DNA from 2 places in the Paenibacillus sp. J22FR21 genome. Region 2 is predicted to be linked to the other one. Evidence: riboswitches for the same ligand, from Rfam matches in the RefSeq annotation. Region 2 holds a riboswitch; the other holds the start of a gene.
What was found. Region 2 has a riboswitch for S-adenosylmethionine ahead of metA (homoserine O-acetyltransferase MetA). Riboswitches for the same ligand answer to the same signal wherever they lie in the genome.
Positions count from the first base shown of each region.

Region 1: linked by a shared signal. The riboswitch ahead of AC0YNS_RS00145 (hypothetical protein) and the one ahead of metA (homoserine O-acetyltransferase MetA) in region 2 are both predicted to bind S-adenosylmethionine.

Region 1 covers NZ_JBWDNJ010000001.1:22,329-38,871, reverse strand. The annotation lists gene AC0YNS_RS00180 (aldo/keto reductase) at 1-50, opposite strand, end outside; gene AC0YNS_RS00175 (SDR family NAD(P)-dependent oxidoreductase) at 102-863, opposite strand; gene AC0YNS_RS00170 (SDR family NAD(P)-dependent oxidoreductase) at 860-1,666, opposite strand; gene AC0YNS_RS00165 (sugar phosphate isomerase/epimerase family protein) at 1,663-2,670, opposite strand; gene AC0YNS_RS00160 (SDR family NAD(P)-dependent oxidoreductase) at 2,720-3,496, opposite strand; gene AC0YNS_RS00155 (helix-turn-helix transcriptional regulator) at 3,592-4,530, shown strand; gene AC0YNS_RS00150 (aldo/keto reductase) at 4,599-5,576, opposite strand; SAM riboswitch class I at 5,708-5,858, shown strand; gene AC0YNS_RS00145 (hypothetical protein) at 5,916-6,548, shown strand; gene AC0YNS_RS00140 (hypothetical protein) at 6,713-6,937, opposite strand; gene AC0YNS_RS00135 (polysaccharide deacetylase family protein) at 6,927-8,030, opposite strand; gene sigK (RNA polymerase sporulation sigma factor SigK) at 8,350-8,880, opposite strand; gene AC0YNS_RS00125 (family 78 glycoside hydrolase catalytic domain) at 8,887-11,325, opposite strand; gene AC0YNS_RS00120 (ABC transporter substrate-binding protein) at 11,448-13,046, opposite strand; gene AC0YNS_RS00115 (carbohydrate ABC transporter permease) at 13,114-14,019, opposite strand; gene AC0YNS_RS00110 (ABC transporter permease) at 14,039-14,917, opposite strand; gene AC0YNS_RS00105 (response regulator transcription factor) at 15,069-16,543, opposite strand, start outside.
Region 2 covers NZ_JBWDNJ010000004.1:192,784-209,326, forward strand. The annotation lists gene AC0YNS_RS16295 (3D domain-containing protein) at 84-662, opposite strand; gene thrS (threonine--tRNA ligase) at 752-2,689, opposite strand; gene AC0YNS_RS16305 (putative sporulation protein YtxC) at 3,130-4,128, opposite strand; gene mqnC (cyclic dehypoxanthinyl futalosine synthase) at 4,469-5,605, opposite strand; gene AC0YNS_RS16315 (aminotransferase class I/II-fold pyridoxal phosphate-dependent enzyme) at 5,768-6,946, opposite strand; gene AC0YNS_RS16320 (PLP-dependent transferase) at 6,953-8,113, opposite strand; gene metA (homoserine O-acetyltransferase MetA) at 8,153-9,070, opposite strand; SAM riboswitch class I at 9,166-9,272, opposite strand; gene corA (magnesium/cobalt transporter CorA) at 9,753-10,688, shown strand; gene AC0YNS_RS16335 (metal-dependent hydrolase) at 10,749-11,396, opposite strand; gene AC0YNS_RS16340 (MFS transporter) at 11,588-12,862, opposite strand; gene AC0YNS_RS16345 (LysR family transcriptional regulator) at 13,049-13,951, shown strand; gene AC0YNS_RS16350 (histidinol-phosphatase) at 13,965-14,774, shown strand; gene AC0YNS_RS16355 (EamA family transporter) at 14,927-15,841, shown strand; gene AC0YNS_RS16360 (DUF695 domain-containing protein) at 15,852-16,543, opposite strand, start outside.

The sequences.
Region 1 (16,543 bases), on a different contig from region 2:
CAGATGACGGCAGCGTTTAAAGGTGTTCCCGGTATGTTGCGATAACGCATAAATTCAATTCCTCCCCGCATTCATTTTCGGCCAGCCGCATGCTCGACAAGTTACTTTAAAGTAATTCCACCGTCCACAATGAGCACTTGGCCGTTAATCTGCTTGCTCATGCCGGACGCCATAAACAAGACGGCATCCGCGATATCCTCGCCGGTTTGCAATCGCCCGGCTAATGCGGCCATTTGCTCCTCATCCATTCCGTTCGCTTTCCACCTTGCGACCTCGCCCTCCGAGGCCACCCAGCCCGGCTGCACACAGTTCACTCGAATGCCGTGCTTCACAAACGCCTTTGCGAGATTTCGCGTCAACGTGACGATGCCGCCTTTGGAAACCGCATAAGCCATCGTAGCCGGCTCGCCTGCTGTCGCGTGATTGGAGCCAATATTGATAATGACGCCGCTGCCCCGTTCGATCATGCCCGGCACGACGGCTTGGCACAGCATATAGGCGCCTTTGAGATTAATGCCGAGCACGTTATCCCAGAACGCTTCATCCGTATCCAGTAGATCTGCTCTTGGGAAAATCCCGGCATTGTTGACGAGCACATCAATTGAACCGCCGAATTGGCGGATCGACTCGGCAACGAGCGACTGCACTTCACTCCGCTTGGAAACATCGCAGCGGATAAAATGAACCTCATCTCCCGTATCCGCAAGCTGCCTCGCCGTCTCTGCACCGCTCTCGTCGTAATCGGCAATGACGACCCTTGCCCCACACGCTAGGAATCGCTTAACTATCGCACGGCCAATGCCTTTCGCCCCGCCTGTGACTACGACCGTCTTCCCTTCAAACGTAATGAGCGGCGCCGTCATGTCCGCAGCGCATCCTTCCGCGCCGCCTCATAGGCGATACTCGGAATCTGCGTCGCGAATTTGCCGCCGCTCACATCGATCATCGTACCGGTAATGTAACCGGCAAGGTTAGAGGCGAGGAAACAGATCAGGTTCGCAACATCTTCCTTGCTGCCCCAGCGCCGAAGTGTTAGCGTATCTAGGAGCCGTTGCTGCCGCTCCTCCGGCTGCTCGGCAAAATGGTTCATCTCCGTCGGAATCATCCCCGGCGAATAACAATTCACGGTAATGTCGTAAGGGCCAAGCTCGCCTGCAAGCACCCGTGTGAACTGTTTTACAGCCGCTTTGGATGATGCATAAGCAGCACTGCCGTAAGACGGTACGATGGCAGCGAAGGAAGCAGCGTTTAAGATGCGGCCTGAGCCTTGTGCTTTCATAATCGGGACTACTGCTTGACACATCAGGAAGGTGCCCTTCAAATTAATATCCATATTGGCGTCCCAAATGTCTTCCTTGAGCAGCTCAACAGTGCCGCCGCTGGCCACTCCGGCATTGTTGATTAAGATATCTATTCGCCCAAATCGGCTCCGTACCTCCTCCACAACCTCAGCGATTCTTGCCGAATCTCGCACATCACAGATGAATTGCGCTCCGTTAAGCTGTTCCTCCGCAAATTGCAGAGCCAGGTCATCGAGCAGCTCTTGCTTAATATCTGTTCCAATCGTAATGACGCCTTCCTTCGCAAGCGTCAGTGCGATATGACGTCCAATTCCTCTGCCCGCACCGGTAACGATGGCTACTTTTCCTTGTAAATCGATGATCATGAGAATGCCTCCTCCTCTGGTCTCGAAGTGTTCCAGCTGTTCATCAGCTGCTGTACATATGCGATGCTCGACATGAGCTGTGACTGCTCATAGGCTGCAATGATCGCCGCCGATTCGCCCCGTTCATGCGGCGTACGCCAATCCGCTGTCGGCCTGGCATTGCGCTGGACACAACGAAGGAGCTCCGCCAGCTCTCTGGCGGATCGATTCGGGTATTCCGGCCAATAATCATCCGCAAGGACCCTGGTATGCCTCGCTTCCAATGCTCCGATTTCGATGGACATGCACAGCGTCTGCGCTGCTTGGCTGGCGCGAAAAACCTCCATCAGCGCAGGAAAGTCCACCGCTCCCTGTCCAATCGGACAACGGACGAGCATGTAGCCTTCCGCACTCGGATAAATCCAATAATCCTTCAAGTGGACATGTTTGAGATAAGGAGAGATTCGTTTGGCAAATTCGACCGGCTCCTCTGCGGTAGCAAGCGGGTTGCCGGTATCCAGCGTTAATCCGAAGTTCGGCGATGCAATGGACTCACACAGCCAAATCAGCTCTTCGGAGCAGAGATCCTGATGATTCTCCAGCGCCAGAATGACGCCTGCTTCTTCCGCCAGAGCAGTCGCTGCAGTAAGACCGGCGCGTGCCTCCTCCAGGAATGACTGCCACTTCCCGACTAAGTGACGGCGATCTCCGCCGAACTTCGCTCCGCCTGCCACCGTTCGTACTACTTTTGCTCCCACGGACTTTGCCGTATCGAAAGCCTCACCTAGCCGTGCCGCGTCGAAGCCATCAGAAGCGATCGTGATATAAAGCTGATTCGCCTCGACTTTGCTTGCTATAGCTCTGTGGTCGCAGTCTGCCAGCATCGAGAGGGGCAGCTCGACGCCTTGAAGGCCATTTTGCAGCGCTAGGTTAATGACCCCTTCCGCCGAAATCTTCGGCCTTCCTGCACGTGGGTGCAATCCCATTGCATAAGTCGTGCCAAATACAGATAAGCCAAAACGCATCCCGATCACCCTTTCGTATCCAGCTATTCAGCTAGGAGATGAAGCCCGGTTATTTGGCCGTCCAACCGCCGTCGACCGTTAACGTAGAGCCTGTCATGAAGCTGGATGCATCTGAGGCGAGGAATAAAGTCGGACCCGCAATTTCGTCCGGTCTCCCCCACCGACCCAGCGCAATTTGATCTACAAAGAAACGATTTGCCTCGGGATTGTTCATCACAACCGTGTTGAGCTCGGTCGCGATCGGTCCGGGACATAGCGCGTTCACGGTAATGTTGAAGGGGGCAAGCTCTAGTGCCAGCACCTTGGTTAACTGAATGACGCCGCCCTTACTCGCGCAGTAGGCACTTCTCTCCGGCAGTCCAACCATCCCCAGCATCGAGGCTACGTTAATAATGCGACCGGATTGCTGCTCTTTCATGAGCGGTGTAACGGCGCGGATGCACAGGTACGGAGCTTTCAAATTGGTGCCCATCACCAGATCCCAGCTTGTTTCGTCGTAGCTTTCGATCGGCTTGCGAACGTTGACTCCGGCATTGTTAATTAGAATATCGATGCGTCCGAAGCGCTCCTTAACGGCTTGCACCAGCCGCTCTACCTGGTCGGCATCCGTTAGCTCTGCTGCCATTCCTGTGATTTCACTGCCTGTATCGATAGATAGTTGCTTGGCAATCGCAGCTGCTTTCTCCTCCGAACGACTTGTAATGACGACTGCTGCCCCTGCTTGTGCCAAGGTTTGTGCCATCACAATACCAAGTCCGCCGGTCCCGCCTGTAAGTAAAGCAACTTTACCTGTTAATTGAAATAATTGACTATGGCTGCTATTCATCTGGAGATCACCTGGTCCTTTCATCCTTGTTAAGGAATGCGCTTACATGTTACCATTTCAGTATCTGGAAGGCTTTACATAAAGGTGATCGTTTTTTGGACTTTTCCGAACTCGGCGTACAAGGCGGTGCTGAACAATTGGACAACGTTCTATTTCCTCGAATTAGGCAAACCACTTTGCGGGACATTTCTCCTGTTATTCATTGGGCGCGGCAGCATTGCCGTACTCCGGATTTCAGGTGGAGCCGTCGAATCTATGATTTTCAGCTCATTTATGTGAAGCATGGTGAGATCAGGGCTACGATCGAAGGTGAGCTCATAGAGGCTCGTGCTGGCAGTCTGCTCATCTTGGCACCTTGGCAGCATCATCGAATTGAAGTGCTGACAGCGCCGCATGCGGAGCTGCTCGGCATCCATTTTGACTTTTTCGATGGCGCGGCTAATAGTCATACCATCATCGCCGATGAGTACAATCCGGACCCGGATGCATTCAGCGACATGCCTTATTTGGGGGCAGATCGACCGATCATAACCGAATCACTGCTGACGAACGTGTCGCCGAGAATCATCTCCCTGTTTGAAAATGTCATTCAAGAATGGAATGATCGGCAGCAGGATTACGACAGTGTGTGCAAAGGGCTGATGATCCAACTGATCGGATTGCTGCTCCGTCAGCAGAACGAAGGACGAGGCACGCCGCATCCGAAATATGAGAAGCGTCTGCTCGAGCTGGTACAAGAGATTCGCAACGACTGCAGCCGTCGCTGGTCGAGCACGGATATGGCGAAGTTTCTGCTCGTCCACGAAGATTATATGAGCCGGCAGTTTAAAGCGATGATGGGTGTCGGTCCCAATAAATTCGTGCAGACGGTGCGCCATCAGGAAGCCAAACGGCTTCTGCGGGAAACGGATCAGACGATCGAGTGGATTTCAGAGGCGGTCGGCTATGAGGATTTCCACTATTTCAGCCGTATTTTCAGACGCTGGGAAGGGATGTCTGCCATGCAGTTCAGGAAGCTGTCGCGGACGATATAGCAGATTGACAAAGAAGGACAGCCTCTGTATCGCCAGATCCGTCGGATGATTGGAGACTGTCCTTTTCCTTAAGGTAATCGGTAGAGCGCGAACGGTTTGCCGTAACGGAATGCGTCACTCCATTCATTCAGCGTATCCGTCAATTCCGAGCCGAGATTCATTTCTACGCTGTTCAAATTATCTTCGAGCTGCTCGACTCGTGTCGCACCGACAATGACAGTCGAGATTGCGGGCTTATCCATAAGCCAAGCCAGCGACATTGCACTCGCACTATGTCCGCTGTCAGCCGCGAGGCTGCTTACCTGTTGCCCCAACGTAACTCGGCGTTCGTCTAAGAAGCGAATAAAGCTCGGGTCCGTAATCACTCTGGAGCTTGTCGGTGCTTCTTCAGCCGTTAAGCCATATTTGCCGGTCAGAATACCGCCCGCCAGTGGGAAATACGGAATGATGCCTACGCCTTGATCCAAGCACACCGGGACAAGCTCTTGCTCAGGTGTCCGATCTGCAAGGGAGTAGCTGGTCTGAGTGGAAACAAACCGCGCAGTTCCTTTAGAATCGCTAATCCCGAACGCCTTCATCAGCTCCCATGCTGCATAGTTGGAAGCGCCGATATAGCGAACCTTCCCTGAACGAACCATATCTTCGAGCGCACTTAACGTTTCTTCGAGCGGCGTGTTCGGATCGAAGGTGTGAATTTGATACAGGTCGACGTAGTCGGTTCGGAGACGTTTCAAGCTATTCTCCAGCTCTTGCATGAGGTGGCGGCGAGAGGATCCTCTAGCATTCGGACCTGCGCCACTCACTAACCCCGCCTTCGTAGCCAGCACGGCTTGGTCCCGTTTCCCCTCTAATGCCAACCCTATGATTCGTTCCGATTCTGTGCCTGCATAAATATTAGCCGTATCTATAAAATTAATGCCCTTATCCATGGCGTGATGGATAATCCGTATCGATGTATTCTGATCGGCACGTTTCCCGAATGCATTGGTTCCCAATCCTAATACGGATACTTCCAGCCCGCTTCTTCCGAGATAACGATATTTCATAGCTGCTGAGCCCCTTCCTTCATGACGAGTCTATTAACTTATTATACCTTAAATGGAGACGCCGCCAAATGAAGTATCCCTTGACATCAAGCCTGTTTATGTAGCATAATGGTAAAAATTTAATATGTTTTTTCTTATCAAGAGTAGGTGGAGGGACAAGCCCGATGATACCCGGCAACCGACAAACCTTTGTAACTGGCGAATGCTTATCGTCATAATCAATGGGATGCACGGTGCTAATTCTTGCGGAACGCTTAATTAAGCGAATCTGGGAGATAAGAGCGAGGATCAATGACATTACATTCCTATGACCTTCTCTGATTCCAGAGGAGGTCATTTTTGTTTTCTATAAACTACAACACTTATGTAACGCAGAATGCTGCATTCGAAGCATTGGCTCGAACGCAAACCAATCTGCGAAGGAGGATCATGATGCTAAACACGATTCCTGACCATACGACGATAGATGAATCGGCCGAGTATCAACGGGATACGCTGCCCCAGCTGATTGCTTTGCTCAATTTGAGAAATTCGGTCATTGGCTATTCGCTCGAGTTTATGCAGCAGTGCAAAATTAGCCGTATTGAATGTTTTCAATTCGAAAGCGAGCTTGCAGAGAAGCTGCAGCCCGGCCATGGCCGCGATTATTTCTGTGGTTTAGTTGCGATTACCACGACAACGGGAGCAGTCGGGCTGGCGGAGTTTGCCCTCCCACGCAAGAGTCTCAATTGTGACTTGGTCATGTGGGCTTCCCCGCTTCAGCGGATGAAGGAGCAGACGTTGCTCGAGAGCTTCAGCTACGTTCAGAGCAAGACGGATTCTTGGGGACCCGTAAGGTCCGAGCTCGTTGCATCAGCGCTATTGAAGCTGAACGGGAATCCTGAACCGGCTGTATTGCAGAATGAGGATAAACGGTATCTTTGGGATCGTTCGTACCTGCTTCGCAATACGCAAGCGTATGTTTCGTTCTAGACGAGTAGCAGCGGCACCAGGCATACAGAACGCTCTAACGAACCGTACAGGTCTTATTTTGACGATAACACCAGCAAAATAAATCTAACGAACCGTAGCGGTCTTATCTGGCTGCGAATGGGTCGTTTTGAGCGATTTTCCTGAAATAAGGCCGCCGTGGTTCGTTAGAATTTCAAAGCCCAGAATTCCGGCCAAATAAGGCCCGTACGATTCGTTAGAATTTCGAACATGCTTATTACGGCATGCAGCATTGGGCAAATCATGTCTCTGGTGCTTGCCCAGCTCCTCCATCCGCTCGCATCTCCCACCGCGTCCTCATCCACGACACCGGGTTTCCATGTTTGCCACCACCTCATACTCGCTCCCGTACGGTCCATCTCACCAACCATTGCTCATGCGCCTCTTCTCCTGCCGCAGCTTGAACGCCGATTCCGCCAACAACGCGGCGACGATCATCATCGCGGCCAATGTCCATAACGCCTCGCGTTTACGCTCCGGCGCGCGGTCGAAGTGGGCATGGCCAAGCCGCTGCTCCGCTTGCTTCATCAGCGCCACCTGCAGATCGGGATCATTCTGCGCGCCTCCGGCGTTAAGACGGAAACCGTTGCTCTGGCGGGGGCTGTCGAGACCATCTTTTACAGTCAGCGTCACATCAATGCCCAGCTGCGCGCAAATATCGAGCAATGGCTTGGAGAACGCTCCGTACGGGAAAGCGAGCACATGGTTCGAGGTGCCAAGCTTCTGCTCCAATATGGTATTCGCTTGCTCTAAATCGGCTTTTATCCGCTCCTTATATTCCTCCTTCGTCTCCCTTCTGCCCTTATCTTTCAAGTAAATAGGTCCGGTCAACGCAGCAATCCGATGCTTGCCCTTCGCATCCGTGGGCACATAGCGATGAGAATCAAACGAGTGACTGTAAAATGAAATGCCGGTCCGGCTCATCTCCTTTACCTGGTCCCAATTCAGCTTGGAAACCCCGACGTGACGAGGGTTGCCAATCGTGTTGACGATTAGAAAGTTGGTCGCCGGTGCCTCATACTTGCTCAGAACCGGATAGACATCCTGATAGAAGGATTCATAACCGTCGTCGAACGTGAGCAGTACCGCATTATCCGGAACCGGGTCTCCCCGCAAAATAAATCCGCGGTACTGATCCATCGTTATCCAGTGAAAATTGTTGGCCTTCATTAATTCAAGCTGGCGCTCAAACTTGCTTATCGATAGCGCTCCGGCATCATTGTGCGGATTCTTCATGACTTCGTGATACATGAGTACAATCACGCGATCCTTATAATACTCGCCATGAGGTTCATTCTGGCCCGGCCTTAAATCACTGTTACCAGCGGCACTCCCCGCTCCATAGAACAATCGTCCGACCAGCGGCATGCGAGCATGATAGGTTTGGATGATCAATACACAGCAAATAACAGTCAATCCCAGCAGCAGGGATGTGAGCACCATGTATCTGGTTTTTAATGACATAGGATCAACTCCGTAGTTCAATGTAAAGGTGATTCAACTAATCGCACTTTCATTTATTCAACGAAGCTAATTCGACAAATGTTGCCTAAGCTATTATTCAGTCCTAAGAAAACAAAGAAAAGGCGGCATGTCATACCACCGAGTCAGGTTCATTATAAAATCGTTTCATCTGCCCCGACTACTGTAATCCGTTGACTGACTTTTCCGCACTTCCTGTCAGCGATTCCCGGACAACAAAACAGCCACCGCCGAATAAGTCATTCAGCGGTGGCTGTTTATATTGGCATTAACGCCTTATCTTTTGTGCTTGTATCCCTTATTACTTCTTCGCCTTATAAAACTCATGATACAGCTTCATCAGCGCCCGCTTCTCGATGCGCGACACATACGAACGCGAGATGCCGAGCTCCTTCGCAATTTCCCGCTGCGTCCGTTCCTCGCCGCCTGCGATCAGGCCGAATCGGCCGACGACGACTTCCTTCTCGCGGTCATCCAATATATCTAAATTTTTATAAATCTTGCTCTTCTCGATTTTGAGTTGCACTTTCTCCGCAACATCATCGGCTTCCGTGCCGAGGATATCAATCAAGGTGATTTCGTTGCCTTCCTTATCCGTTCCGATCGGATCGTGGAGGGACACATCCTTACGCGTCTTCTTCAATGACCGCAAATGCATCAAAATTTCATTCTCGATACAACGAGCCGCAAATGTCGCGAGCTTCGTCCCTTTTCCTGTCTGGAAGCTTTCAATCGCTTTAATAAGCCCGATCGTACCGATCGAGATGAGGTCTTCCAGATCTTCACCGGTGTTGTCGAACTTCTTGACGTTGTGTACGCAACCGGATGTCATTAGTTGCTAGTATAACGGCCAATTCAGCACGACGTGATCACCGGGACCATACGATGAATCCCCGCAGAGAGCCGTTACTCCTTCCGGTACGGATAAATTTATACGCGCGACCTCCGGCATTTCCGGTTGGCGTTCTATTCGTACTTGCAAAGGACCTCCTAAGGTGGGAATGGACCCTTCTGCCCAATTCAGTTCGCCTAATAAACGGGGCTGAATCCGAACCGACCGGTTATGGGCTTCCAGAGGCTGTATACCAACGATAGAATGAAGGAACAACATGACCGGCATACTGCCCCATGCATGGCAAGCGGAACTAAAAGAGATCTCTGCGGAGTGTTCATCCCGATAGAATAGATCCCACCATTCCCAGACCGAAGTCGCGCCGGCATCCAACATGCTGCCGTATCTCTCCCGTACAAGCTCCAGCATTCGATCTTCCCGTTTCATCTTCAGCATAGCTCGGTAGACAACCATCATAAAAAAAGGACTCGCTTTAATGGCCTTTCCTTCAGCATCCGGCGCGAATACACTACGGTAAATCGCTTCGCTTCGTTCTTCCCCGGCCTCATGCAGTACAAGTATGGCCAATGCGTTGGCTGATTCGCTGAACTGGCTGCTTGGTTGTCCGTCAACCAGACATTCCATGTAGGCATTCCATTCAGGAACCCACAGTTTATTCCGGATGCTTGCTGCCAGTCGGCCGGCAGCTTCGCTGTAATACGCAAGCGCCTCATGATCTCCGAGAAGTGCCGCGTAGTTTACCATATGCTGAATGGCTTCTAAATAAAGAAGGTTAAGTGCCGATACGATGCCTCCGCGTTCTACGTCCGGCCATCGGCCAAGAGGGGCTTCGCCGGCGTCGATATAAGCCCAGTACGGTACATTCTCGAGCAGACCCTCTTCATTCTCGAAGCCGGAAAACCAGCGGAGAGCCTGGACGATGTTAGGCCACCACTGGGCCAGCAGGCCATCATCTTCATAAGCGGACACGTACTCACCAAACGAGCTGACCCAATGAAGACAGAAGGATGGAATGGGCGGATAATTATGATGGCCGTCCGGATAACGCTGCGCGGTCATCCCCTGCCAATCCTGCGACTGGCCGATCTGCTCCAGCAGCTTGCGATGCAATCTTCCATCCCCGGAATAATAGGTCTGATAAATGCCCTGCCAACGCCCGTCCCCCATCCACTGCTGCTGTTCGCGGCTTGGAGAATCGACGAAAGCATCCTGCATGCAGATCCGAATCGTATGCTCGGAAATGTCCCATATCTGCTGCAGCCGTTCATCGCTGCATCGGAAAGCAGCCGGACGTTCGACCGGATATCTGCGAGTCCGCAATCCGACGCGGTGCAGGATAATAGAGCGGTCATCCGCATGCCTTATCCTCAATTGCATATACCGGCCTGCCTTCCAGCCAAAGCGAACCTCAACTTGTTGCCGGCCTTCCTGCAGAATAAACCGATCCATGGAACGGTTATTATTGACGTTTAGATAGGCTTTGCCATTCCACAACTCTTCGGCATATACAACATCCACGATGGTACCTGAAGTTCCCGTTACGTCAAGCTGCAAGTAGCCCGGCTCTATCCGCCCGAAGTCATAGGTCAGGATCTCCGCATGATCCGGATCTGATGGCTGCGACCAAATATCAAACGGCTCAGAAGTCACTTCCGACACTTCAATGGCATTCGTTTCTTCTATTATAGTCAGGTGCAGTCTTTCCAAGGGTTCGGCCGACTTACGGACGCTGCCCCGGCTTACCAACCTGAGAGCATCGATTTCGTTCTCTTCCATTAACGGTATGGGTCGCTCGATAAAATTCCAGAAAGGCGATAGTCCGATTCCCCGCTGCTTAGCTTGCTGCCAATCCTCTTCAATGAAATCCGGAAGCTGCCATCCTTGCAATTCTTCTCTGGCATCAAAGATCTCAACCGGCCCTTGACAGCCATTGACTCGGGGAGCTCCGCTATCGTAAGCATCGGATTTGCGGCAGGACCAGGTGGCATCTGTCCCGATGAGCAACGGCTCTTTCCCATTGGCAGCTACCTGCAACTCCGCCACCAAGGCAGGAATACGGTCGATGGACTGGCCGGTACCGTAGCCATAATACAACACCATGACGGCAATGGTGTTAAGCCCGCTCCGGAGCAGTCCCGATACCTCGATTTCGTCCACATACTGCCAGCGGGGATCGCTCCTGCAAGGTCCTCTCCCCGCATACCTGCCGTTCACATAAAGAATGTATCTGGAATCTGCGAATATCTTCAGCTTACCTGATGTCAGGCTATCCTCTGCTAACTCAAAGGTTTTGCGGAAATAACAGAAAGACTGATAAGGATGCTCATAATGCGTTTCTACCTCGGCAGGATGCCAGATTATCCCGGTCCCCTGCCCCCATGACATGCCCACCGGACGTTTTCGAACAAATCGTGAATTAGCCAATGCTCAATCCTTCCTCCCTTGCAGCGTATATGAGAATGCAACTCTTCCCACTCCTCTGTCTTTTCGAAAATTCAAACAGGATGCAAAGCACAATCCGCTCTGCATCCTGTTTGAATATCATCCTAGCCTTGGCTCTGTGCAGCCAAGAAAGCGTCGATTTGACTTTGCAGTTCTGCTTGAATTTTATCGATGCCAGCTGCCTTCAGCTGTTGTTGCAAGTTCGCAAGACCTTTATCCGTATCTTGGATGAGACCGTATTCAAGTGGTGTTCCGTAGCGCAGCATCACATTTCCTACGTTCGTGACTTCGTTCAGCACCTTCGAGTTGTCGAAGACGAAAGTTTCGAGCGGGTAGTGGAATACTTGACCGATCCATTTGTTCTCGACATCTTGTGCAGCTTGCGGGTAAGTCGTGTCAATACGGTTAAGCGGAGAATTCCATGCCCAGTTCGAGAACGTGTTGAAATTGCCGTATTTATCTGTCTTCGTAAATTTGTCATCGCCGTTAGGCTCATAGTTCGTCCCGGCAATTCCATACATGATCAAGTCATGAAGTGTCTTATCGTTCTGAAGCAAATCAAGCACCATAAGCGCGCGTTCCGGATGTTTGGAAGAAGCATGAACGGCAATACCGTTCTGCGTGGAAATCGCGGCCGTTTTTTTGCTAGCAGGAGAAAGATCTGCCAGCGCCACTTTCCAATCCGGATGATCTTTATTAACCTGAGCCATAATGCCGCCAAGTGCAGTAACGTTATGGGACATCGATGCTACTTTGCCTGACTTGAAGTCGTCCGTCGTGCTGCTCTTGTTCGTCAGTGCGTTACGCGACCAACCGCCGTTGTCGGCAAGATCCTTATAGTAAGCCAGCAGATCCTTAAACTCAGGCGTATCGTAAACGTTGAAGACTTGTCCTTTGACATCATCCACTTTGAAAGCAAGCGGCAGATCCTGGAGAATGTTCCAGTTATTCTTCTGTTTCAGGAGGAGCGTATCCAGATTATGGAGTTTGCTGTTGCTGGATTCCACTCCATATGGCGTCATTCCTTTTTCATTCTTAGCAATGGTTTCCAAGTAGGCCTTGTAAGTTTCCGGGCTGTCAATTGGCGCAAGCTTATATTTCTCAAGAAGATCTTCACGGTACAGAATCAGCTTATCCGTAAACTCTTTGCTTTGGTTCTGCGGTACCATATACACCTTGCCGTTAATGCGCGCTTGATCCCATTTGACTTTCGGCATCGCAGCCGATGTCAGAGGCATGTATTTGGACAACAGTTCGTCCGTCAGTTCAAGGAACCCGCCTTTAACGGCTTGCGCATTGTACTGCGCCCAGTTGGAGGTATAGATAAGATCGAAATCTTCACCCGCAGCGAATTTCAACGGATATTTCTGAGACCAGTCCGACCAGTCAAGGAACTCTGCATCGATTGTCGCGTTTACTTTGGACGCAAGCTGCTTGTTAATCTCGCCGAAAACTTGGTCATAATCAGCCGGTTTCGGTCCGAGCATGACCATATTCAGCTTGACGGCCTCACTTGTGTCGATCGTATCGCTGCCGGCATTATTGCTTGCCGTGTTTCCCGCTCCTGCATTATTCCCAGTGTTATTCCCCGTGTTCGTGGATGAATCGTTGGTCGTGCTTCCGCATGCGCTTAAAATCATGGAAGCTGCTAATACGCCGGTCAACGTAAAACTCAGTTTTTTCTTCATGTTCTGTTTCTTCATCTTCGTGCCTTCCCCCTAATTCGTATGAATGATTGAAAGCTTTATAATAAACCAGGATTTCCTGTGTTTATCCCTTGACTGCGCCAATCGTGAGACCCTGCACAAAATATTTCTGAATGAACGGGTACGCGAACAATATCGGACCGCATGCCACGACAGTCATCGCCATCTTCAAGCTTTCGCCCGGGATATCGACTGCGATATCTCCGCCGGCTCCCAGCATGGCCGTTCGCATGCCTTCAAGGTTGCCGAGCATTTGATACAGATAATATTGCAGCGGCATTAACTTATCGTCGGAGATGAACAATAACGCGCTATACCAGTCGTTCCAGTGGCCAAGCGCGAGGAATAGACCTACTGTAGCCAGAGCCGGTTTGGATAGAGGAAGAATGAAAGTTGTGAATATTCGGAAATCTCCGGCCCCGTCGATTTTGGCGGATTCCGTAATCGCATCGGGGATACCTGAAAGGAACGATCGCATGACGATGATATAGAAGACATTCACGAGCGACGGCAGGATCAATGCAGCGAGCGTGTTCTTCATGTCCAGATAATTCACGATTAACAAGTACCAGGGGACGAGCCCTCCGCTGAACAGCGTCGTGAAGAAGAAGTAAAACGCGAAATAGTTGCGCCACTTGAAATCCTTGCGGCAGAGCACATAAGCAGTCATCGCGGTCAAGAACAAACCTAGAGCCGTACCGATAATGGTTACAATAAGCGTAACGCCGTAAGCCCTGATGATGTCATCCGGAAATTCGAAGATGATGCGATAGGCTTCCAGGGAGAACACTTTCGGAATCAATGTATACCCATTCATGCGAATGGAGTCTTCGTCAGATAAAGATGATGAAAGCACGAGCACGAATGGCAGAATGCAAATCAGTGCCAGGATCGTCAATGATCCGAATGCGATGATGGCAAGAAGGAGCCGATCCTTCTGACTGCCCCGACTTACGATTGTCTCTTTCATAAGGCAAGTTCCTCTCGATTTAGAATAAAGCACGATCCTTGTCATATTTGCGCACGGCATAATTCACCGCTAAGATCGTGATAAATCCAAGCACCGATTGGTATACGCCTGCTGCCGAAGACATGCCGAAGTCATTCGTATTGATGAGCATACGGAAGACAAATGTGTCGATGACGTCCGTTGCAGAGAATAACATGCCATTATTCCCGACCATGTTGTAGAACATCCCAAAGTCGCCGCGGAATATATTCCCTACTGCGAGCAGCATGAGAATGATGAAAGTCGGAAGCAAGTTCGGTACCGTCACTTTCATAATCCGCTGGAACACGTTAGCTCCATCGATTTCTGCCGCTTCGTACATCTCCGTATCTATGCTTGTAATCGCAGCCAAGTACATGACCGTTCCATAACCAAGCACTTTCCATGTATGGAAGAATAACAAGATATACGACCAATATACCGGCGTATTGTAGATATCGATCCGTTCCAATCCAAGTGAAGTCAGCACGCTGTTTATCGTTCCGAAATCGTAACTGAACAAATTGTAAGCAATGGAACCGACGACGACCCACGAAATGAAATAGGGCAGGAAAAGCGCCGATTGAATGATTTTCCGGAACCATTTACCTCCGACCTCAAACAACAGGATGGCTGCCGTCATCTGCAGTACATTACCGATTGCCATAAAGCCAATGTTGTATAAGGCCGTATTCCTGGTTACTCGCCAAGCATCTCCGGATTCGAAGAAAAATTTGAAGTTATCGAACCCGACCCACGGACTTCCGAACACACCGCCCGTGTAATTCAGCTGTTTAAACGCGATCATGATTCCCGCCATCGGCACGTACGAGAATAACAGAAACAACAGTACTGTCGGTGCTATCATGAACAGCAACATCCTGTATTTCACAAGGTCGCGCCAGAAGGTAGTTCTTCTTTCTGCCACTATGCTCTGCTCCTTTCTTATGTCTGGCTCCATTATAAGAAATTCGCAGGATTCGACATAAGCAAGCCGTGCAACTAAAACTAATACAAATCTACGATCGTGACTAAACTTTTATCATTTTCCGATATTCGCCCGGCGTCATGCCGAAGGCTTGTTTGAACATGCGGTTGAAATAGATGACGTTCTTGTACCCGACCCGCTCTGCGATTTCATACACCTTCAGCTTCGGATCGCCTAACATCATGCGAGCTTGCTTGATTCGGGTATCGTTCAGGTAGTCGCTAAATGCCATTCCGGTCTCCGCTTTAAAGAGAAAGCCAAGATAGTTCGGCGTAAAATGAAAGTGTGCGGCAACCTCCTTGAGCGTGACCTTGCTGACCAGATGCTCCTCCATGTAGCGGATAATATCCGCGATCAGCTTGCGATCTTGCTTCCGACGTTTCGTAACCAACAGCTCGGACAGCTCGAAGAACCGCCTTCTCAACCACGATACGAGATCGTTCATCGTCTCGAATTCGAATAATTCATTCGGTTGGTTGGCATCCCAGTTTAGCAGCTCGTACAAACTCTCATTGAGCAGCTGCAAATCGCTGTGCAGCTTGGACGTTATGCGTACGATGAGGTCATACGCCTCGCTCTTGCGAAGCTGCCCATGGTCCTGCCAGAATAGAGCAAGCAGGCAATCATCGATCTTCACCAGATCGTAGTCTAGAATGGCTTGCAGCATCTCGTCCACAAGCTTGACCACGCTTGCGCCGGCCGGCTTGCCCGGCGACATGGACGATGCATTGCGGATGACGCGATTTCTGCCCATGATCCACTTAATGCTTAATGCCGCCTCGGCTTGTCGATATGAATCATGGAGTTCTTCCTCGCCAAATGCACGGTCTCCGGTGCCGATCGTAATCGTAAACGGGAATTCCGCTTGGAACGCTTGAATCAATCGTTCAAGCGCGAGATCGTTATTCCCCTCATTTGGCGTAAGCAGCACGAACCGGTTATCGAATCCGGTTATGAATTCACCGAGCTCCTCTTCCTGAACGAAGGATCTCAGGAATGCCTCCACGTTCTGCCACAGTTCCCGCCGCTGTTCAATCGTCAGATCCTTTGCATTGCGGTCAAATTCATCCGATTCGATTAATGCGGTAGAAACCCCTTTGGCCAGATAAGGGGCAAGATAATCCGCTATCCGCCGCTCGGCCGTTCCGGGAGACACCGCTCGAAACCAGCGAAGAAGCAATTCCCGTTGTACGTAAGGGAGCGCCTCCATCACGGTGGAACGTTTGCGCCGCTCTTCCCACAGCTTCTCGCATAAACCGGACAAGGTTGCCACCAGATCCCCATCATCCACGGGCTTGATTAAATAGGCATAAGCTGTGAGCTTAATCGCTTCCTTCGCATAGTGGAAATCTTCGTGGCCGCTGATGATTACAATGCTGACATCAGGCTGGAGCTCCTTTGCTTGTCGCGCAAATTCGAGTCCGGACATAATGGGCATCTGGATATCCGTCAAGATGATGTCTACTTTCTCCTGCTTTAATATCGCTAACGCGGCGAATCCGCTCTTTGCCGTTCTTA
Region 2 (16,543 bases):
GCTTTCAACGTGTATTTTAACATACCTTTTCCGCAAAAAAAAGAGAATATTCAACAAATCGTCGAACATTCTCTCTATGTCGATTAGGACTCAAGCAGCTCTCTTGGGATCGTCTTCTCTGCCGTGACTGCTTCATTCAGCTCATTCAGCCAAGCTTCCGTCAGCTTGCCGTTGCCGCGCCTCAGCACCTTAACGGTCACCTTGCGTTTCCCCCACTGCTTGAATACCTGCTTCCTTGTTTCAAAATACAAATCGATCTTCTTTCCTTTGATCGCAGAGCCGGTATCGGCTACGATACCATATCCATATCCGGGTACGTACAGAAGGGTTCCAATCGGAAACACTTTGGGATCTGCAGCGATTGTCGAAACAAAAGCTCTTCGCACGCGAACGCCCGAATACGTTATCCCGTATTGCGGATGCCCCGGCCGTTTACCTGTCGATTCCACACCTGCCGTGTAGCCTGTTGCTATAACTTGAATGGGCTTGAATGCCTTGGCTTTCGGCTGCTTGCTAATAGGGTGCTGCGTAATTTGCCGCTCAAGCTCCGCCCCCACACTACTCGCTGCGGTACAGTCGGCAAATAACAAGCCGATTATCATCATCATTCCTGCTGTACTGATGGTTAGAACACGTTGAAACGACAAAAAGCTTGTCATCATCTGGGTTGTTATCCTCCTTAGTTCGAAGGATACCCAAGTGCGACAAGCTTTATGCGGCAGCCGGCATCATGTACCAGCGCGGGAAATGATTAGATTTGTTTCTCGGCAATTTGCGTTTTCAGCAATGCAATCAGCTCTGATACCGGCATGGAGCCGAGGTCACCTTCACCGCGTTTACGAACGGAGACGGATTCGGAGCTCGCTTCATTCTCCCCGATAACGAGCATGTATGGTGCTTTCTCCAGCTGTGCTTCACGGATCTTGTACCCGAGTTTCTCATTGCGAAGATCGGATTCAACCCGGATGCCTGCAAGCTGCAGCTTCGCTTCAAGCTCACGTGCATAGGCTTCGTATGCAACCGAAACCGGGATGATTTTGGCTTGAACCGGGGACAGCCACAGTGGCAGTGCACCAGCGAAGTTCTCCAGCAAGAATGCTGTCATACGCTCCATTGTGCTGATGATACCGCGGTGGATAACGACCGGACGATGTTTCTTGCCGTCGTCACCAACGTATTCCAATTCGAAACGCTCAGGCAGCAGGAAGTCCAGCTGTGCAGTCGAGAGTGTCTCTTCTTTGCCAAGCGCTGTCTTGATTTGAACGTCGAGCTTCGGACCGTAGAAAGCCGCTTCACCTTCCGCTTCGAAGAATGGCAGGCCAAGCTCTTCAACAACCTCACGAAGCATCTTCTGCGACATTTCCCACATTTCGTCGTTCTGGAAGTACTTCTCAGTATCCTGCGGATCACGGTAGGATAGACGGAAACGGTAGTCCTTGATGCCGAAATCCTCATAAACTTGACGAATCAGCGTGACAACGCGCGCGAATTCTTCTTTGATTTGATCAGGACGACAGAAGATGTGAGCATCATTAAGCGTCATCGCGCGCACGCGGTGCAAACCTGTCAGCGCACCGGACATTTCGTAGCGGTGCATAGTGCCAAGCTCCGCGATTCGAACCGGAAGGTCGCGATACGAGCGCATATCGCTCTTGAACACCATCATATGATGCGGGCAGTTCATCGGACGAAGAACGAGCTCCTCGTTGTCCATGATCATTTTCGGGAACATATCCTCGCTGTAGTGCTCCCAGTGTCCGCTTGTTTTGTATAATTCAACGTTAGCCAGCACAGGTGTGTAGACATGCTGATAGCCCAAGCTTTCTTCCAAATCTACGATATAACGCTCCATTGTTCTGCGCAGACGTGCACCGTTTGGCAGCCACAGCGGAAGCCCTTGACCCACTTCACGGGAGAACGTAAACATCTTCAATTCACGGCCCAGTTTACGGTGATCGCGTTTCTTCGCTTCCTCTAGAAAATGAAGATGCTCATCGAGCTGCGCTTTCTTAGGGAACGCTGTGCCGTAGATACGCTGCAGCATTTTGTTCTTGGAATCGCCGCGCCAGTATGCTCCGGCAACGCTAAGCAGCTTGAATGCTTTAATCTTGCCAGTGGAAGGCAAGTGCGGCCCGCGGCATAGATCGAAGAATTCGCCTTGATCATACATCGTAATTTGCGAATCTGCAGGAAGGTCGCGAATAAGCTCTAATTTGAGCGGATCGGCGATTTCCGTAAAGATAGCAATCGCTTCCTCGCGGCTTACTACGCGGCGACGGATTGCCAGATCCTCCTGCACGATACGTTCCATTTCTTTCTCGATTCTGACCAAATCCTCAGGTGTAAGGGACTGCTCCATATCGATGTCGTAGTAGAAGCCGTCTTCGATGACAGGACCGATACCAAGCTTCACATCGTTATTGCCGAACAGACGTTTAATCGCTTGTGCCATAAGATGCGCAGTACTGTGACGATAGACTTCAAGACCGTCAGCGGATTCAACCGTAACGATTTCCAGAGCAACATCGCCTTCAAGCGGTGTATACACATCTACCACTTTACCGTTTACTTTACCGGCAATCGCGTTCTTGCGCAGACCATTGCTGATGGAACCTGCAACCTCTTCAATTGTAGTGCCCTGCTCGTATTCCCGGACAGCGCCGTCCGGCAGCTTTACTTGAATCGCCATACCCTTCGTTCCTCCTGGATGTGGTTCTTGCGGCCGCATCATGATGCCATCGCAAGACCGAAATTTAACAATCTATGCGGCATGCAGCCAACAAAAAAAGCACGCATCCCGCAAAGGGACGAGTGCTCTAACAGACCCGTGGTTCCACCCTAGTTCAATCAGCGCCTACCAACCTTGCCGGCCACTGATCCTTGTAGACGTCCTATAACGGGAACGGCCCGGTACAGCTTACTTCCAAACTTCACAATGAAGTGAGGGCTCAACTGGACAGCTACAAAGGGGTATATCGCCACTGCATCGCGAGGAAATTTCAGCCTAGGTTCCTCTCTCTGAATCGAGCATCGCTGGGGATACATGTCTTTGTCATTGCTTTTACATGTCAATTATTATAATCTGACACCTGCTGACAGGTCAAGCCTATATTGCGGTACAAATTCTTCTCAAGGAATGACATTGCGCACACGTTTCTCCGAAACGACGTCCGTCGCCTGCACAATAGGCAGTCCTTGCTCATCGAAGAAGTAGCTGCAATGCCCGCACGTGCAGCAGAGCCGCACGCGATGCTCGAATATCGTTTCTAACGTGCGCATCACGGGCAGCTCCGGCTGCCTCGTGTGTATGACAATTTGCTGCGGCGATACCGTGATCAGCGTACTGACGATCATGTCCTCCATGTTCATTTCAGACTCCAGCATTTCCGCTACGATGCGGTCAGCCTGCACGGTTTCCAGCATTTGAAACTCTTGATCGTAAAGCACGAAATCGCTGCCTCCCTTGTGCAATACATGCACGATCGGGAGCTTCACTTCCTGCATCCGGACAAAATATTTGAGCAGCGATATAAATTCCTGGTATTGCTTATCCATCACATATTCGTCTACCGCATAGGCGACGACTTCCTTCAGTTCTTGCCAGTAAGCGGCAAGTCTAAACGTAACGAACCCATCGAGATGCAATCGGGTGTTGCTGCTCAGAAACTGCTCGATCTCATCCGCCACTTTACCCATCCGGCGTTCTCTGTCCGATCGCAGCATAGCCGTATCGGTAGCGTCTTCCTGCACAGCCGGAACAGCGGCGCCGTAAAGAATATTTTGGCAATAGCGCTCGAGCACTTCGATCTCTTTGACCACTTCATAATGAAACTGTTTGCGTATGATCGCCTTTAGCAGCATAGGCTCCAGTTCAGACATAATGTACCGTGCAAAAGCGGTTGCAGATCTTCGGTACATCTGCGGGCCATCCGCAGCGAGCTTGAAGTCTGCAAGGTCAACGAGGCATGATATTTCCATTGTTTCATACTCTGGCCTTGTGAAGCTTACGAACGGAACAGCGGTATCCTTATCGCTATGTAAATCGACAAATTCCTCGCTCAAACAATGGTGCAGTCGATCAATCGCTTCATGGGAAGCCGAAAGCAAAGAAACAGTGAACAGTTCCATAGGCTCACTCCTAAAAGTTTTTGCGAATAGCAGCCAGCTGGTAAGCGGGCTGGATATGGTGGCCGGAAATTCGGCAAATTGGGCGTTAAACGAACGGACGAGGGTGGACTCATTAGGGTCAATTGCACATGAAATCCAGAGGTCGAATCGGGCTTCCTTAACAGTATATGGTTCTGCAAAAGCATATATACGATGTAGGCATTGGCACAGCTAGTGAGGGATTGGAATGGAAGGGCAATCGTGGTATATTAGGCGGATTTTCATGCTCCCCTAAACGAACAAAAGCTTCCCGTCAGGAAATGCATTTCCTGACGGGAAGCTTTATAGGTGCGAAGATCGATTAGTTTTGCATGATAAAGTCGTTCTGCGCCATTTCGGATTCGTTATACATCTTCAGAATCTCGTAGCGTGTATTACGCTGTGCCGGGATCTTGCCTGTCTCACGAATTAAGCGAAGAATGGAATCAATGTTGACCTTATGCGTCGTACCGGCAGCGGAAACCACGTTCTCTTCGATCATCGTGCTGCCGAAGTCATTACAGCCGTAGGAAAGGGAAAGCTTGCCCACTTCCGGCCCCATCGTCACCCACGAAGATTGGAAGTTATCGATATTGTCGAGCGTAATCCGGCTGATCGCTAATGTTTTCAAATACTCTTCAGGCGTCGCTTTCTCCCGCTTCATATTCGTGTTCTCCGGTTGGAATGTCCACGGAATAAACGCCAGGAAACCTTTGGAATCATAGCCGTTCGCCAAACACTCATCCTGTGCATCACGGACACGAAGTAAATGAAGCGCACGCTCTTCCATCTCTTCGCCGAACCCGATAACCATCGTAGCTGTCGTGTTCATGCCGATGCGATGAGCGGTCTTCATAACGTCCATCCAGTCCGTCCAGGAGCCCTTCAACCGGCTGATCTTACGTCTTGTCCGGTCATCGAGAATCTCTCCGCCGCCGCCCGGAAGGGAGTCCAGTCCTGCACGATTCAGCTCGCGCAGCACCTCTTCAAGCGATTGTCCGCCTGAGAGCAATACCATCTTATGAATCTCCGCCGGGGAGAAGGAATGCATCGTAATGCCTGGGTAATGCTGTTTAATCTTACGCAATAAGTCCAAGTAATACGAGAACGGAAGCTCTGGATTCACGCCGCCTTGCATCAGAATCTCGGTTCCACCGACATCCATCGTTTCTTTGATCTTCTGCAGGATGACTTCATCCGAAAGCACGTAACCTTCCTTCGAGCCGGGTGCCCGATAAAACGCGCAGAATCGGCAGTACACATCGCATACATTCGTATAGTTAATATTCCGTCCGACAACAAAGGTCGTTACCGGATCAGGGTGGTGCCGCAGCATAATCTGATTGGCCACATGGCCCATTTTCTCAATTTCATCGGATTCAAAAAGTGTCACGCACTCCTCAAGTCCAATCCGTTCTCCTTGCAGTGCTTTATCTAAAATGCGATCTACCTGTTGCACGTCGGAGACCTCCTTCTCTATCAACATATCCGTCACTTGCTACGTTTCAACTAATACTACCACAAACGCCAACCAGCGTCATGCACCGACATCGGCCGAAAAAGCCAGCCAAAACGGCGAAAAACGCGGCTAGTCCGCCGGGACTGCCGCGTATCGCATTATTTAGCCTTTAAGCGCTTGATCCAGATCCGCAATCAGGTCATCAATATCCTCTAGACCGACCGAATAACGAAGCAAACCATCCGTAATTCCGCGTTCATGACGTACCTCGCGCGGCATCGCCGCATGCGACATCATAGCCGGATAAGACAAAATACTTTCAACAGCGCCAAGACTTACCGCTACGAGCGGAAGCTTCACGCGGCTAAGAACGGCTTTCGCGCGCTCGCCGTCACCTACGTCGAAGGATACGACTGCGCCGTAACCCTTCGATTGTTTCTCATGAACTTCGCGGCGCGGATGGTTCGCAAGACCCGGATAGTACACGCGTGTAACTTCCGGATTGCCCTCGAGCCATTCTGCCAGCTTGCGAGCACCGCGTTCGCTATGCTCCATACGCGCTTGCAGCGTCTTCATGCCGCGGATCAGCAGCCATGATTCTTGTGCCCCCAGAACGGTGCCAAGACCGTTCTGCAGCTGCTTCAGCCTGCGGCCGAGGCTCTCGGTTGCCACAACGGCAAGACCTGCAAGCACGTCACTGTGGCCGCCCAGAAACTTCGTAGCGCTGTGCAGCACGATATCAACCCCAAGCTCGATCGGGCGCTGATGGTACGGTGTCATAAATGTATTGTCCAGCAGCGTAATCAGCTCATGCTCCTTCGCCCATGTCGCGATCTCACCGATATCGGTAATTTTCAGCGTTGGGTTAGAAGGCGTCTCCATGAAGACCGCCTTCGTATTCGGCTGAAGCGCTGCTTTCACAGCCTCGAAGTCAGTCATGTCCACGAAGGTGGACTCAATGCCAAGACGGTTCAGCACCGTTGTCAACAGGCGGTAGGTACCGCCATAAACGTCCTCGGTTACGATGATGTGATCACCCGTCGAGAACAGCAGGAACGCGGTCGAGATCGCTGCCATGCCGGATGCAAAAGCAAACCCGCGAACGCCGCCTTCAAGCAGCGTAATGTAATCCTCCAAAGCCTGACGTGTCGGATTGCCGGAACGGCTGTAATCGTACGTCGGCGGATTGAAGATATCGTGATGATGGAAGGTAGATGCTTGATAGATCGGTACGCTTGAAGCGCCGGTATGTTCGTCGATCTCAGCCCCGAAATGAATCAATTTCGTTGCAAATTGCTTCTCGTTGTTGTTCTTGCCCTTGTCCGGATTCTGCTCTGCCATGATGGTTTATGCCTCCCCAAGCTCGCGTTTTGCTGCTTCAAAGGCTTGCGCCAAATCCGCGATCAAATCATTCACATGCTCAATGCCGACTGAGAAACGAAGCAGACGGTCATCGACACCGATCCGCTGACGAATTTCCAGCGGAATATCCGCGTGCGTTTGAACGGCCGGATACGTCATCAGCGATTCCACGCCGCCGAGGCTCTCTGCGAAAGCAATCAGCTTAATATGACGAAGGATCGGCTCTATATAAGCGGCTTTCTTCAAGCGGAACGAGAAAATACCTGTGTTGCCGGAGGACTGACGGTTCTGCACCTCATGTCCCGGATGATGAGGAAGTGCCGGATAGTATACATCCTCAATCACTTCATGCGTCAGCAGCCAGTTTGCGATCGCCGTCGCATTTGCTTGATGGCGTTCCATCCGCAGCGCCAGCGTCTTCATGCCGCGCATCAGCAGCCACGAATCCTGTGGTCCAAGAACAGCGCCGAGTGAGTTGTGCAGGAAGCCTATTTCAGCGGACAATTCCTTGCCCTTCGTGACGATAAGACCTGCCAGCACGTCATTGTGGCCGCCAAGGTACTTCGTTGCACTGTGCACGATAATGTCAGCACCAAGCTCGATCGGGCGTTGGAAGAACGGAGTGAGCAGCGTATTATCGACAATGGACAACAGTCCTTTGGACTTTGCCCATGAACAAACCCGTTCCACATCCGTAATCATCATCAGCGGATTCGTCGGTGTCTCGATCAAGATCGCCTTCGTAGCTGGTGTAATCAGCTGGTTCATCGCATCAATGTCATTCGTGTCCACGTAAGAAGCCGATACGCCGAAGCGAGTCATAATCCGCTCCAGCAAGCGGTATGTACCGCCGTATAGATCCAAGGAAACGAGCAAATGATCGCCTTGGCCAAACAGCGAGAAGACAGTGGTCAGCGCAGCCATGCCGCTGCTGCAAGCAAATCCGGCATCACCGGACTCCAGCTCAGCAGCCGCTTCTTCCAGCACGCTGCGAGTCGGACTCTTCGTGCGGGCATAGTCAAAGCCGGTGCTTTCGCCAAGCTTCGGGTGGCGGAAAGCTGTTGCCTGGTAGACCGGGAAGCTGACAGCTCCGGTAACAGGCTCTTTAATGGATCCAATTTGCGCTAAGCGGCTTTCTATTTTCATCTGAAGTGACTCCCTCTCGTCGAATAATGAACTTCATATCTAAATGCCTGCACCTAAGTCATAAGGGGTTTGCTGATAAACGTAGTAATTCAACCAGTTCGAGAACAGCAGATTGGCATGCGCTCTCCAGCTCGACAACGGAAGCTTCGACGGATCATTGTTTGGATAGTAATTCTTCGGCAAAGCAATATCCATTCCTTTGGCCACATCACGATCGTATTCCGCTTTGAGTGACAACGGATCATACTCCGAATGGCCGGTTACGAATACTTGTCTGCCATCTTTGGAAGCGACCAGATATACGCCGGCATCCGGCGATTCAGACAGGATATCCAGATCCGGAACATTGTCGATATCATCGCGGCGTACTTCCGTATGACGCGATTGCGGAACCAGGAACAGTTCGTCAAAGCCGCGTACAAGAGGAACATTGCGCTTCTCCACCGTATGCGGGAAAACGCCGAACACTTTGTCCGTCAACTCGTATTTGGGAATCCCGTAGTGGTGATACAATCCCGCCTGTGCGCCCCAACAAATATGGAAGGTTGACGTTACTCGTCGAGCCGACCAATCCATAATATCCTTCAGCTCTTCCCAATAGTTGACCTCTTCGAATGGAAGCGTCTCTACAGGTGCGCCGGTAATAACCAAGCCATCATAGTATTCATGCTTGATATCTTCGAACGTTTTATAAAACGACTCCAAATGCTCGGACGACGTATTCTTCGACGTGTGGGTCCTCGGATGAAGCAGCACGACTTCCACCTGCAGCGGCGTGTTCCCAATTAAGCGAAGCAGCTGTGTTTCGGTCGTTTCTTTAGTTGGCATTAGGTTGAGAATCGCGATCCGCAGCGGACGGATATCTTGATGATAGGCTACGCTCTCATCCATTAGAAAGATATTCTCATCAGTCAGAACATCTTTCGCAGGCAATTGGTCTGGTACTTTAATCGGCATGATAATCTCTCCTTGTCTGCTTGGATTGTGACTGAGGAGCGCAATGAAAATAGCCCCTCTCATTAGAGAGGGGCACAAATGTATCGTTCATGCGCCTCTCATCTCTCAGAAACATACGTTTCCGCAAGAATTAGCACCGTACGTTTACACGCCGGTTGCCGGGCTTCATCGGGCTAGTCCCTCCGCCTGCTCTTGATAAGAAAGCTTGCTTATTTAATTAACGGAAATACCTTAGCTCCTACTTTAAATCATTCCTTTATTCCCGTCAAGGAGCCCACCTCTACCATCGTCAAAAAACGCGTAACCATGGGCTTTTCCCTGCATATGCTGTTACAGAACCATAGACGCTACTTTCTTCTTGAATGGAAAGACATTGTCGGAGTATACTAGACAAGAATTACGCTTTAACTAGTGAATAATTGACCACAAAAGGGGTGTTTACGACTATGGAAGGCGACCCGAGGCCTGCGGGCAACCGCACTGATAACCGGTTTATACGGAAGATAGCAGGAAGGCTCGCGTCATCGAGCCGTATTCGCAAACGCGCCGCTTCTAGATAGATGGACTAGAGCAAGCAGGGCGGCACCGCGCGCAATATGGCTTGCTTGATGTTGCGCGATTCTGTTCTCCTCCTCTTAGCCGGCATCCGGGAATTACTGCAACAACGAGAGGAGGAACGCGGATGAAAATCCGTCACGTGAATCAAGGTGTTTTCACACCGGTTGATGACATTCAAGCAGCCGTCGTGCCGCCTGCCGAAGGCTTCTACTGGATTGATGCCGACGTAGATGACCTCGCCGTGCTCCAGCCGATATTCGCGCTGCATGAGCTGGCAGTGGAAGACTGTCTGAGCGAAGAAGAGCAAAGGCCTAAGATTGAAATTCATGAAGGCCATTATTTTATTGTAATTAACAGCATCCGATTTGATGATGAAGAAATTTTCCTACGTGCCTTGAACATTTTTCTGGGCCGCCATTATATTATTACCGTTACGAAACAGAAAATTAACGAGCTTCGCGCGTTGAAACCGATCCTGCTCGAAGAGCAAGTCAGCAGACCCGACCGTTTCCTCTATCATTTGGTCGATATCGTCGTTGATAATTACTTCCTCGTCGGCGATCGGATTGAAGCGCGGATCGAGAGCTTGGAAGAAGATATTCTGGTCCACACCAAGAAATCGCATCTGAATGAAATCATCGGACTTCGAAGCGAGATTCTCTGGCTCAAGAAAGTACTTGGACCGCAGAAGGAGCTTATCGCAACGCTTAATAAGAAAGACCTGAAGCTGATCGACGATCAATTGCAGAAGTACTTCAGCGATATCTATGAGAATGCCGTTAAGATCGCCGAGACCTTCGAGACCTACCGCGATCTGATGGGCAACTTACGAGAGGCTTACCAGTCTTCGCTTGCGAACCGCGCGAATGAAATCATGCGTGTCTTTACCGCACTGACCACGATCTTCATGCCACTCACCTTCATCACCGGAATTTACGGAATGAATTTCGACTTTATACCCGGGCTTCATCTGCACGGCGGCTCCTACTTGCTGCTCACTTTCATGCTCATGCTCGGTTTCGGAATGTTCTTCATTTTCCGCAAGAAAGAATGGCTATGATCGGCGAATTAATAAAGCTCTCCCGGGACGTTCGCGGCCTCAGGAGAGCTTTTGTTATGTTTAACCGAATGGCAGCTTAAAGGTCTTCTTAGTCAGCGGGTACAACCATTTGACGCCGCTTGGCGTCAGTGTATCCGCAATAAGATGGGATAGATAACCGCTTATTGCAGTGTAGGCAATCCCTTCGATCTCCAGCTGTTGCTCAAGCCCCCATCCGATTGCTCCCCATGCAGCAACTGCCCAAACGGTATGCGTTAACCCTCGGTGATTCAACCAAGGTACCCATGCAACATACAGGCCAAGCCCCATCAGCCAATGATGACCGATCGCATAACCAGCATACAGAAGCCCTAAGCCGATTATACTCACAAGCGCATCCCGAATCATACCGTTGCGAGAGATGAGACCCAGAAGAAACACGGCTGCTGCGGCAATCGTGAGATACGGATACAATAAATCTTCAAACCAATATAAATACCCCGCTGCTGCTCCTGCTGCGACTCCGCCCCACAGCATGAGTGCGCGGATTATCCTTGCCGGCTTGCTAAGCTTGCTGCTCAGCATGTTCGTACCGTCCAGATCCGCGCTCAAGGCGGAAAATGCCGCAACGATGATAAATGCCGCTGCATTGGTTAGCGTAATGGGATGCGTGGCAGCAGCAACCACCCCGATCGCGACGCCAATCGCCAAGTGTGTCGTCCCTTTCATACCTGCCTCCTCCTTCTGACTGACCATGTAGAAGCGCTGATCGAACGTCAGTTCGCTTTTCGAATGATTATACCTTCTTTTCCATTCTCGTTCAATAGGAATTCCGACATATAAAAAGGCATCGCTTGAAGTGCATTCAAGTGATGCCCCGTATGATAGCTGTGATGAATTGGCAACCAGGCAGCTACGAGTTACACAAGCCCCTCTCCTGCCAACGCTTCTTTGCGGCCTTTGGCAAAATCCACAAAATACAGCAGGATGATACCAATGATGAAGAACGCCAGGAGCGCAAGTATGCCCAGCCGGCTGGACCCTGTTATCGTGCCGACAACGGAGAATACAGCTGGTCCGGCTACAGCGGCGAATTTGCTCGATAAGCTTAAGAAGCCGAAGAATTCGGCCGTTCGCGTTGGCGGCACCAAAGTGGCGTACAGCGACCTTGCCGTAGCTTGGCTCCCTCCTTGCACGAAACCGACCATAACAGCCAGCGCATAGAAATGAAGCGCGCTCGTCATGAAGTATCCAAGCATAACAATCAGCACATATACAAGCAGCGAGCAATAAAGCGAGTACTTCATCCCGATACGCGAGGCGAATCGGATGAAGAGCAGCGTACACGGATAGCCGACAAACTGCGTAATCAGAAGTGCAGCTATCAAATCCGATGTTTCAATTCCGATGCCGCTGCCATAAATCGTCGCCATGACGATCACCGTACTAATCCCATCATTGAAGAACCAGAAGGATGCCATATACTTAAGCAGCTCCGGGTAATGCTTCAGCGTCTTCATCGTATTGGTGATCCGTTTCATCCCGCGCTGAATCCGATCACCGAAACCTGCAGAGGTCCCTCTGGCGGTCTCCTTCACATTGCGCATAATCGGAAGCGAGAACAAGATCCACCAGATCCCGACCGTAACAAAGACGGTTTGCGTTGCCACTGTTTTATTAGGAAAGCCCACTAACGACCATTTCTCAATCATGATTAAATTGACTAGCAGCAGCAAGCCGCCGCCTAAGTAGCCCATCGCATACCCTTTATTACTCACGGCATTGAGTGTCTCCGGTGTCGAAACCTCCGTAATTAATCCATCATAGAACGTATTGGATGCGGCAAAGCCGATCGTACCGATGACAACCAATATAGATGCAAGCAGCCAATCATTGGTCCCAACAAACGCCATGCAGATGGTCGCGATTGATCCGATGAACATGAACACCGATAAGAAACGTACCTTCGAACCTGAATAGTCAGCAATCGCTCCCAAAATCGGACATAGAATGGCTACGAAAATCATTGCAATGGTTTGCGTATACCCCCAGTAATTCTCAGCTGTATTGCCGCTCAAATCTGCGCCAGCCACCGTTTTGTAGTAAATCGGCATGACCGCGGCCATAATGGTTGTGGCAAAAGCAGAATTGGCCCAATCGTACATCATCCAGCTGCGTACTGCCTTCGGATTCATCCTTTTCGCTCCTTTATGGCGCATGAATTGTCACCTTAAACCAACATTCGACAGCATCCTAATTGAATCCTGCTCCAACTCCGGGCGGCCCACAGGCTGTTTCGTACCTTTTGCCGTCGAGCTGATTTTACATTATAATGATATATAGCTGTGATAAAAATCTTTAATCGCTAAAGGAGGGATTCCGTGAATATTAACCAACTCGAAACGTTGCTAACCATCTCACGCACCATGAGCTTTCGTAAAGCAGGAGAGCTGCTTAATCTAACGCAGCCGGCCGTTTCTGCCCAAGTCAAGAGCTTAGAGGATGAGTTTAAAACGGTTCTAATTGATCGGAATCAACCCGTCACATTAACGGACCGCGGACAAGTGTTTCTTGATCACGCCGAGCGTATATTAGCCATCGTAGAAGAATTGAAGCAGAAGCTCTCTGACCTAAGCCAAACGCCGCAGGGTCATATCGTGCTGGGAACGACCTCTTCGATCGCGATTCAAATTTTGCCTCGGGTGCTGTCTTATTTTCAAAACCAATTTCCGCTTATCAAAACAACGATTCACTCCATGCCTTCTTCCGGCGTTATGGCCAGCGTAGAGAATGGTACCGTAGATATCGGCATCACCTATTTGTCGGAACGCAATCCAAATGTGGAAACATCCATCCTGTATTACGACACCTACGAACTCGTCGTTGCTCCCGAGCATCCCATGAGCCATTTGAAGCATACTACCGTAGAATCACTCAAGGACATTCCCATGATTATGCTGTCACCGGACACATTAGGACGACGTTTTCTGGATCAAATCTTCCGCAAATATAACTTGCACCCGAACATCGTCATGGAGCTTTCGAGCAGCGAGGAAGTGAAGCGAATGGTCGAAATCAATTTAGGCGCCGCAGTGGTCTCTAAGCTCTCCATTGCCAAAGAGGTTCAACTCGGTACGCTCAAGCGGATTAAAGTCAATGAGCTCGATATGAGCCATCCTGTCGGGTTGGTTTATAAGTCAGGACGGTACATCAACTCAGCGATGCAGCAGTTTTTGAGCGATTTGAAGGGTATGCCCGAAGATCATTTCATTAGCAGCGAGTAGGAGGAGATTCAGCTTGAAATTTGATTTACATACGCACCACTTCCGGTGCGGGCATGCAGACGCTAATATCGAGGATTATATTAAAGCCGGAATCAAGGCGGGACTGTCCGTCATCGGAATTTCAGATCATTCCCCTTATTTTGCAAGCGAACAGGATCAACCGAATCCCGGCATTGCAATGGGAAAAAGCGAATTTGTTCATTATGTAGAGGAAGTGCTGCGGCTTAAAGCCAAGTACGAAGGCACTATCGACGTCCTGCTCGGTGTGGAGTCCGATTTCTTCCCTCAGCACGCTCAGGTTTATCGCGATGTCTATGCCGGTTATCCTTTTGATTATATTATCGGTTCCGTCCATCAGTCGCGCGGCGTCAGCATCTTCAATCGAAACCGCTGGAAGAACCTCTCCGAAGCACAGCACATCGATGAGAAACGCCATTATTACGAGCTTATCGGCCAATCCGCCCGCAGTGGCATGTTCCAAATTCTCGGTCATATCGATGCGATGAAAGGGTATTACCCTGCTTTCTCCGCCATTGCCGCCGATGCAGCGATTGATGATTGCCTCAAAGTCATTGGGGAGAGCAGCGTCTCCATCGAAATCAACACCTCCGGCAGTACCAAAGATGCCGGCGGCTGGTATCCGTCTGATGCGATATTGGAGCGTGCATTGCACTTTGGTGTGACGGTATCTTTCGGGTCTGATGCTCATAAACCGAGCCGAGTCGGCGAAGATTGGGAGCTTGTTGCGAAGCGTCTGAAGGAAATCGGGTTTACGGAATGGTTCTATTACAAGAATAAGAAGCCCGTAAGTGTAGCCCTGTAGATAAAAAAGTGGACCTGCACGCGGCAGGTCCTAAGTCATATATAATCAAAAGGGGGTCTTGGTTATTATAATACCCCTCCAATATGAAGGAACGATAACAGAACCATTTCATTTGTGTAACATTTAAAAATACGAGATTGGTGGAAAGTTACATGTGGTTTGCAGCAGCCGTAGGCAGTGCGGTACTGTTCGGGTTGGCTGGCTGGTGGATGAAGGTGTCCCAGATGCAGAGCGGTTCCTCCGCTTACCTGCTTCTGGGTCTTTATATTTCCGGGACCTGCGGATTTGGCATTCACGCCGTTTTGGAGCATACGTTGCTGCCATCGCTCGCTGATCCACGCGTTTGGCTCGCCGGCTTGCTTATCGGTGCAGGCTCCGCCCTCGGGAATGCGCTCTTCATGAAAGCATTGGAGTGGGGACCTGCCAGCCTGACATCACCGCTAACGAATATGAATATCATTCTGGTCATTGCGCTTGGCACCTTCGGCTATAACGAACAACTTTCGAAGACTGAGCTTGGCGGCGTTCTGCTGCTCCTGCTCGCCGTCGTGCTTGTCTCCATGCAAGGCAAAGAAAAAGCCTTCCGCATAGCACCGCGATGGTACTTCTACGTAGGCATCAGCATTCTGCTCTTCGCGATTCGTAATGGCGGGCTTAAGGTCACAGGAGACCTTGGGCTAAGCAGCGCTCCGATCTTATTCGTCGCTTACAGTTTATCGATTGTTTGGTTCGCCTTTGTTGCGCGCCAAGAGCGATCCCGCAGGAGCTCGCTCGGCAGCTTTCGTGCAGGTGCGCAAGAAGGTTCAAGACTCATGCAGAAGTCGCTTCGCTCAGCATCGATTGGAATGAAGTGGGGGCTAGTCGCCGGGCTGTTCTCCTACGGCGGACTGCAGCTCTATGCAATCGCACTCGAAACGGGGCGAGCCAACATAGCCGGCCCCGTATTTGCCGCCAACAGCTTGGTAGTGGCCGCAGGCTCGATCATCCTATATCGCGAGCGATTGAATACTTATCAATGGACAGCTTTCATACTGACCATTGCCGGGATTGTCCTCATACGACTATAAACGAATAACTTCATTCGGAGTTTCGTCTCAAGAATACTTTGCGCAGCGTTGTTTCGACGTTACTCAGGTTCCGGCGGATGTATCGGCGGAACCGCCCCGCTGCGGAAAGTTTCATCACCGAGCCCCATCCATCGTAACGCCCTCCACTGCCTGCCAGCAGTGAATGAAGCTCGCGTACGCGCTCATTTACCGTATCAAGCCGAACGTCCTCGAAACGGCTAATCACCAGCGGATACGGATAGCCCTGCTCGGGGTTCCCCTCCTTCTCCTTCTCGATGACATATCCTAATCCCTTGAGCATCGACTCAATTTCGCGTCTGTCGTCGTCCTCCCGAAACAGCAGCCAGTGATAGACATTCCTGGGCTCGCCGATATTATCCCCTTTGTGAATCAGCGCATAGATCATCTGTGCATTATGCACAAACAGCTCCTCAAGTGCATCCGGCAGCATAAACCTATAAAATTCCCACTGTGGATCTGGTTTGCGATAGACCTGTGCTCGGAAAGTCCAATTCTGATCCAGCCAAGCATGAATTTCGGGAAGATCAGGGCTCTGCCCTTTCGTATAATAATAAAACTCAAGCCGAGTTGCTGCGTTGATGCGCCCAATATAGATGGCACCTACAGTACTTTTCAGCCAATGTTCAAGCTTGGATTCCAACTGCTCCAATTGTTTGACAAAATCCCGATTCGAACGATTAT